DNA from 2 places in the Bibersteinia trehalosi USDA-ARS-USMARC-188 genome. Region 1 is predicted to be linked to the other one. Evidence: riboswitches for the same ligand, from Rfam matches in the RefSeq annotation. Region 1 holds a riboswitch; the other holds the start of a gene.
What was found. Region 1 has a riboswitch for lysine ahead of F542_RS06235 (Na+/H+ antiporter NhaC family protein). Riboswitches for the same ligand answer to the same signal wherever they lie in the genome.
Positions count from the first base shown of each region.

Region 2: it holds a riboswitch for lysine, as region 1 does, so the genes downstream of both, lysC (lysine-sensitive aspartokinase 3) here and F542_RS06235 (Na+/H+ antiporter NhaC family protein) in region 1, are expected to answer to the same signal.

Region 1 is NZ_CP006954.1:1,368,001-1,371,422, reverse strand. It holds gene radA (DNA repair protein RadA) at 1-124, shown strand, start outside; gene F542_RS06235 (Na+/H+ antiporter NhaC family protein) at 215-1,759, opposite strand; lysine riboswitch at 1,875-2,043, opposite strand; gene F542_RS06230 (H-NS family histone-like protein) at 2,264-2,665, shown strand; gene rnhA (ribonuclease HI) at 3,008-3,422, shown strand, end outside.
Region 2 is NZ_CP006954.1:1,179,403-1,182,824, forward strand. It holds gene F542_RS05410 (DNA topoisomerase III) at 1-219, opposite strand, end outside; gene mepA (penicillin-insensitive murein endopeptidase) at 309-1,133, opposite strand; lysine riboswitch at 1,334-1,523, shown strand; gene lysC (lysine-sensitive aspartokinase 3) at 1,620-2,972, shown strand; gene tsaB (tRNA (adenosine(37)-N6)-threonylcarbamoyltransferase complex dimerization subunit type 1 TsaB) at 3,037-3,422, opposite strand, start outside.

The DNA.
Region 1 (3,422 bases):
AAAACATGGATTTAAGCGCGCGATTGTCCCTGCTGGAAACATACCAAAGAAATCAATTAAGGGGATGGAAGTGCTTGGTGTGAAAAAGCTAAGTGATGCGTTGGACATTGTTGCGAATCTTTAGGGGCTGTCAGTAACAAATTTGAATGACTAATAACCCAAGCTAAAAGCCAGATTGTTTTCTTAATCTGGCTTTGTATTTTTTAGTAGAAAATTAAGCGCTTGCTTTTTTGCGAGCTTTAAAAATGAGGATTAATCCTGCTAAAACCACTGCTGTTACTACAAAGGCAAGCGGCGCTGAAAGGGTAAATCCAAGGACTAGATAACCAACAACAGTTGCCGTTGCGATAGTCAATGCATAAGGTAGTTGTGAAGTAACATGGTCCATATGGTTACATTGAGCCCCCGTTGAGGACAGAATCGTTGTATCCGAAATTGGAGAACAGTGGTCGCCGCATACAGCTCCAGCCATTACTGCCGAAAGGCTTGGTAACAGTAGTGCGGGTTCTGCATTGGCTGCCATTGCTGCTGCAATTGGTAACATAATGCCAAAGGTTCCCCAACTTGTGCCAGTTGAGAATGCCATAAATGCCCCAAGCACAAATAAGATTGCAGGTAAGAAAGCAGGGTTTAATGTACCAGCTACTAAGGTAGAAAGGTAAGTTCCTGTCTGCATATCTTTTACAATGCCATTGATAGTCCAAGCAAAGAAGAGAATTGTGATTGCGCCAAGCATAGATTTTACGCCAATTACGTAAGACTTGAAGTAATCCACAACACTGATTTTAGGGCCAATGCTTAAGAGAATGCAAAGTGTTGCTACAACAATAGCACTTATCCCACCAACGACTAATGAGATCCCAACAGTAGTATTTTCAAAGGCACCTAGAATAGAGAAAGCTTTGTCATCAGAAGCTAAAGCTTGTCCTCCAGTATAGAGCATCATGGCAACGGTTGCGGCAATTAATGTTAGCATAGGTAATACGAGATTACGCATGCGTCCGATAGGCACTTCGTCATTTTGAGTATTTTCATGATGTGCTTGCTGTAATGCTTGTTGCTCAAATCGTGCCATTGAACCTAAATCAAATGAAAAATAAGCGACAAAGAATACCATTACGATAGAGAAGATCGCATAGAAATTCATTAAACTCATTTCAATAAATGCGCCCAGTGGTGTATAGCCTGTAATGCCATAAGTAGTGAGTAATCCTGCGATGAGAGTAATAATATAAGCTCCCCAACTAGAAACAGGCATCATCACACACATTGGCGCAGCAGTTGAGTCTAGAATATAAGCCAGTTTCGCTCGAGAAACGTGAAATTTATCGGTCACAGGACGCGCAATAGCACCGACAGCAAGGCTGTGGAAGTAATCGTCAATAAAAGTAACGAATACCAAACATGCTGCCATTAGCTTTGCGCCTCGTCTATCTTTAATTCGTTTTCTTGCCCAATTCGCAAAGGCTTGATTACTGCCCGAAATACTCAATAAAGCTGTTAAAATGCCGAGTAAGATTAAGAAAAGAACGATATTGACGTTATCAAAATCAATACCATCATCATAAACTAAGCCAATGACTTTCTTGATGAGATAACTTATCGCATCTAATGGATTGCCTGCATTGAGCATAAATGCACCAGCAAGAATGCCGAGACTCAGCGAGATAAGCACCTTGCGTGTGACAATTGCTAATAATAATGCAAGTAACGCAGGCACAACCGACCACAATGATGTGGAATAATTTACTAATTCCATAAAACCTCTAAGATTGTTTTTTGTTATTGATTTGTCAAACAAAGAAAGAGATCTACTGAATAAATTTATACGAATAGAAGAGTATAAAAGGAAGGGAGGTATGAATAAACCCAGCCTAAACAGTAGCACTCCACAGCGTTGCTGTGACAGTGTCGTTCCTTTCGGTAACGACCCCAACCGATTAAGATGACGCTTAATCGATTTCGGCAAATACCCCTTTCCGCCTTTTTCATCGCTTTCCGCTCTAAAGGAATACTTATGGCATTCGCACCTCTACAATTTGTAGGACGGTAGATAGCTTACCTGAAATAGGTATTTTTGCAATAGAAACTTGTAAATTATGTTTGGCTATTTGGCAATATGGCATTTTTCTGGAAAGAAAATTAAAATAGAGGATAAATTTTAAAATTAAATTATTTACCACAGAAAATAATTAAGCTAATATATTTAGTGTTTCAGAATAACTGAAATAGACTTTTAAATTTATAATAGGAGATTACTAAGATGTCAGATATGTTAAAAGTACTTAACAATATTCGTAGCTTACGTGTTTTTGCTCGAGATAATACGTTGGAGACATTAGAAGGTATTGCTGAGAAATTAGCGATTGTAATTGAAGAAAAACGTGAAGCATTGAAAGCGCAGGAGCTTGAGAATGCAAAACGTTTAGAAGGCTTAAATAAATATAAAGAATTACTTGCTCAAGACGGTCTTTCTATTGAAGAATTAGCTTTCTTATTAGGCGGGGGAGAGATGAGCACTAAAAAACGCGAATCTCGTCCAGCAAAATATAAATTCATTGATGAAAATGGCAATGAAAAAACTTGGACTGGTCAAGGTCGTACACCCAAAGCATTACAAGCCGCATTAGATGCAGGTAAATCCTTATCAGATTTTGAAATCTAATTCTAGTTTAAAAAGAGAGCTCCGATGAGTTCTCTTTTTTATATCAAAAGAATATATCTTTATTCATTATATTTAAATACTATTTTTCTTTTCTCATTACGTGAATTTTTCTTTTAATAATCCACATTATTCTAATGATGTTTATAGACATTTGTGTTAAACGAGATTATAAATGTAGTGCTTATTACTATCTGTAACAAGGTGTTAAGGAGAAATCTAGATGTCTTTGTGGCTTGGAATAAAATTGTGGTACTATACGGACAGCGTAGCTTAGAGCGTGCTCTAGAATAGAGAGATTTTACAAAACGTGGGTAAACATACTCACGTTTGTTTTTTAGAAGTATGAAGACAGTTGAAATTTTTACAGATGGTTCTTGTTTAGGTAATCCTGGTAAAGGTGGTATAGGTATTTTATTACGTTATAAACAGACTGAAAAAACCTTAAGCAAAGGCTATTATTTGACCACAAACAATCGAATGGAACTACGGGCAGTAATTGAAGCTCTTTCATTGTTAAAAGAGCCTTGTAATGTGATTTTGCATAGTGATAGCCAATATATGCAAAATGGCATCCAAAAGTGGATTTTTAATTGGAAAAAGAACAATTGGAAAACAAGTAATAAAACACCAGTGAAGAATCAGGATTTGTGGATAGCGCTAGATAATGAAATTCAGCGCCACCAAATTGAGTGGCGATGGGTGAAAGGGCATTCTGGACATAGAGAAAATGAGATTTGTGATGAATTGGCTAAAGTAG
Region 2 (3,422 bases), 190 kb from region 1:
CCATTGGCTTGGCACAATCGGCAAATGCTCCATTCGCCACAGTTTAAAGCGTTCATCGTAGGCATCTGGCTCGGCTTGTTCAAGTAAATGGCCGATACACCAAGTTACCGTATCCCCTTCGCCACACTGAATAAAGCCATCACCTCTGGTGTGTGGTTTCGGTAAAACATCGGCAATCGCCCGCCCAAGACTAGGTTTTTCAGCAATAAATAGACGCATAGGTAATTTCAATAAACATAAATTTGCAAATTTTAAGCGAATTTTGACCGCTTGTATTTAAGAAAGGGGGCAATGCCCCACATTATGGATTAATTTAGCCCACGTTCAGAAAGCAACATTTGGCATTGTGCAGGTGGTTGAGGTAGTGTTTTAGATTTTGGTGTGCTGCTTGGTTTAGCTGGTTCAAACCAAGAATAAAGTTCTGCGCCACAACCATCACCAGTTGGCACTGGCGCTTGGTTTTCACAATGTGGTGCATCTGCTGGGCAGCGTAAACGAACGTGGAAGTGAGAATCGTGATAATACCAAGGGCGGATTTTGCGTAGCCATTCACGATCTTGCCCTGCGGTTGAGCAAAGCTGCACTTTAATTGCGGGGTTTACGAAGATACGATCAACTTGCGGATCTTGCGCAGCTATTTTAATTAATTTGGCGTGCTCTGGCTTCCAATTTGAATTAATCACTTGCTTTTCACGATCAACAACAAGCAAACCTAATCCATCTGGTTTTGCGGCGGTTTTATCGTCCATAGGCCCGAAACGTAACCAAACATCTGCATCAAGCCCTGTTTGGTGACTGGCGTGTCCTGATGAGAAACGTCCGCCTGCGGCCATACCCATATCCCCAATTAAAATAGGCGGTAACCCCGCTTGTTTTGCTTTTTTTCCGAGGTTTTGTAGGTACGCTAATAAATTGGGATGACCATAATAGCGGTTACGTTGATAACGAATAACTTGATAGCCTTCGCCTTTTAATTCGAGTGGTTGAGCGCCAATAATACAGCCATTGCTGTAGCCACCGATAGATTGTGCTTTACCCGCTACTGGAGTGTTAATACTTTCCCACGGGGTGGCAAAACTAGAAAAAGAATATATTGCAAGCGAAGAAGCTAAGGCAAGTTTGAGTAATTTCATTGAAAGTCCTTTTTAAAACCGTGACTGTTAATAGACTACATTCTAGTAAAAGGGTTCACTAAAAGCAAAAAGCCTATTATTTAGGCAGGCATATCTTTTTTATAAAATGTTGTTTGACAGAATAGCAATAAAACGTTATTTCTATGCACGTTTTTTATTTTGGGAAGTATCCCAAAGTGAAAAAAAGTTATAATGCGAATTATAGCGGGAGAGGCGCAACACTCAGGCAACTTATTTTAGGTAACTAGGCCGTTTGAGAATAAGTGATGGGAGTGATTGCCGAGGTGTGAATTCACTAGATCAGGAATGAACATCGGCTAAGCAGGTTGAATCCTATTAGCTGTCGTTTAAATCGGTTTCAAGCCGTTTGAATGGAGTGCTCTTAAAGTTCTCAACAAACCCAAAAGTAACTCATCACAATTTCCTATCTCAAATTTCGACCTCTAATTTTGTAAACACATTTTATTTTTATAGGAAATTCTTATTATGTCTCATCTTTCTGTTGCAAAATTTGGTGGTACTAGCGTTGCAAACTTTGATGCAATGACTCTTTGTGCAAATATTGTTACTCAAGATCCCAATACCAAAGTTGTGGTACTCTCGGCATCTGCTGGTGTAACCAATTATTTAGTTGAATTGGCAAACGGTTGCGAATTGGCTCGTCGTGAAGAAATTCTTGATGCAGTTCGCACAATTCAATACAACATTATTGAACAATTACAGCAAAAAGACGCTATTTCTGCAGAAATTGATGCGCTTTTAGAACATGTTGCCGCATTAGCAGAATCTGCCAGTCTTGCAACATCCGCTGCATTAACGGATGAGTTAATTTGCCATGGTGAAATGATGTCCACCAAAATTTTTACACAATTATTAAATGAACGTCATTTCCCTGCAGTTTGGGTGGATGTGCGTGACGTTGTTGCGACAAATAACCACTATGGCAAGGCTGCTCCAAATGATGCTAAAACCCAACAGCAATCTGATGCGGTGATTAAGCCATTAATTGAGAGCGGTAAAATTGTGATCACTCAAGGGTTTATCGGGCGCGATGATGAAGGTAAAACAACGACATTAGGTCGTGGCGGTAGCGACTATTCAGCCGCACTATTAGCAGAAGTATTGAATGCCAACGATGTGTTAATTTGGACAGACGTGCCAGGTATTTACACCACTGACCCTCGCGTTGTGCCACAAGCAAAACGTATTGATACGATGGCATTTAATGAGGCGGCAGAAATGGCAACGTTTGGTGCGAAAGTATTACACCCATCAACATTACTCCCAGCAGTGCGTAGCAATATCCCTGTTTATGTGGGCTCAAGCAAAGCACCAGAGCAAGGCGGTACTTGGGTAACCCGTGATCCGCAACCACGCCCAACATTCCGTGCATTAGCGTTACGCCGTAATCAAGTATTACTCACGCTTTCAAGCCTAAGTATGTTGCACGCACAAGGTTTCTTAGCAAAAGTCTTTGCTATTTTAGCAAACCATAAAATTTCAGTTGATGTGGTTACCACTTCTGAAGTAAGTGTTGCATTAACATTAGATAAAACAGGCTCTGCTTCTTCAGGTGCAGACATGCTTTCACCTGAATTATTGGAAGAATTGCGTCAATATTGCCATGTACAAGTTGAAAGTGATTTAGCTTTAGTCGCCATTATTGGCAATAACTTACACACACAATCAGGTATTGCTAAACAGTTATTTGAAACATTAGCTCCGTATAATGTGCGTTTAATTAGCTACGGTGCAAGCACCAACAACGTTTGTACCCTTGTAAAAATGGAAGAAGCAGATGATGTGATTCGTGCATTACACGCTGCGCTATTTGAATAATCTATAAAAGATGAAAAGGACAGCTTTATGCTGTCCTTTCTTTTTGCACTTTTTCCAGTAAATTCTACCGCTTGTGTGGTAATTTCTGCCAAGTAACTTCATTGCGCAGGTAAATAGGCTCAATATCTAACGCTGACTGCGTATTGCCTACTTTGATTGCTAATTCTGCCAGTGGCAACATAAAACGAGCGGATGGCAAAGTGATTTCACTCACTGAAACAGCTAGATTCGCTTGGGCAAATTGCGGATAAGCCGCCCAACCTGTACCGACAATAGTCGGTTTGCGATCTTGTTGGATCTGTTCAATCGCTTTTTCTGGAGAGCAAACTTGCTCTGTGATAATTTCATGCCAGCCATTATCATCTCTTGAAAATTGAGCAAAATAGACCTCATTCATTCTTGCATCAATCAGCGCAACAACTTCCTTTACCCCTAATTGTTGATAAGCCT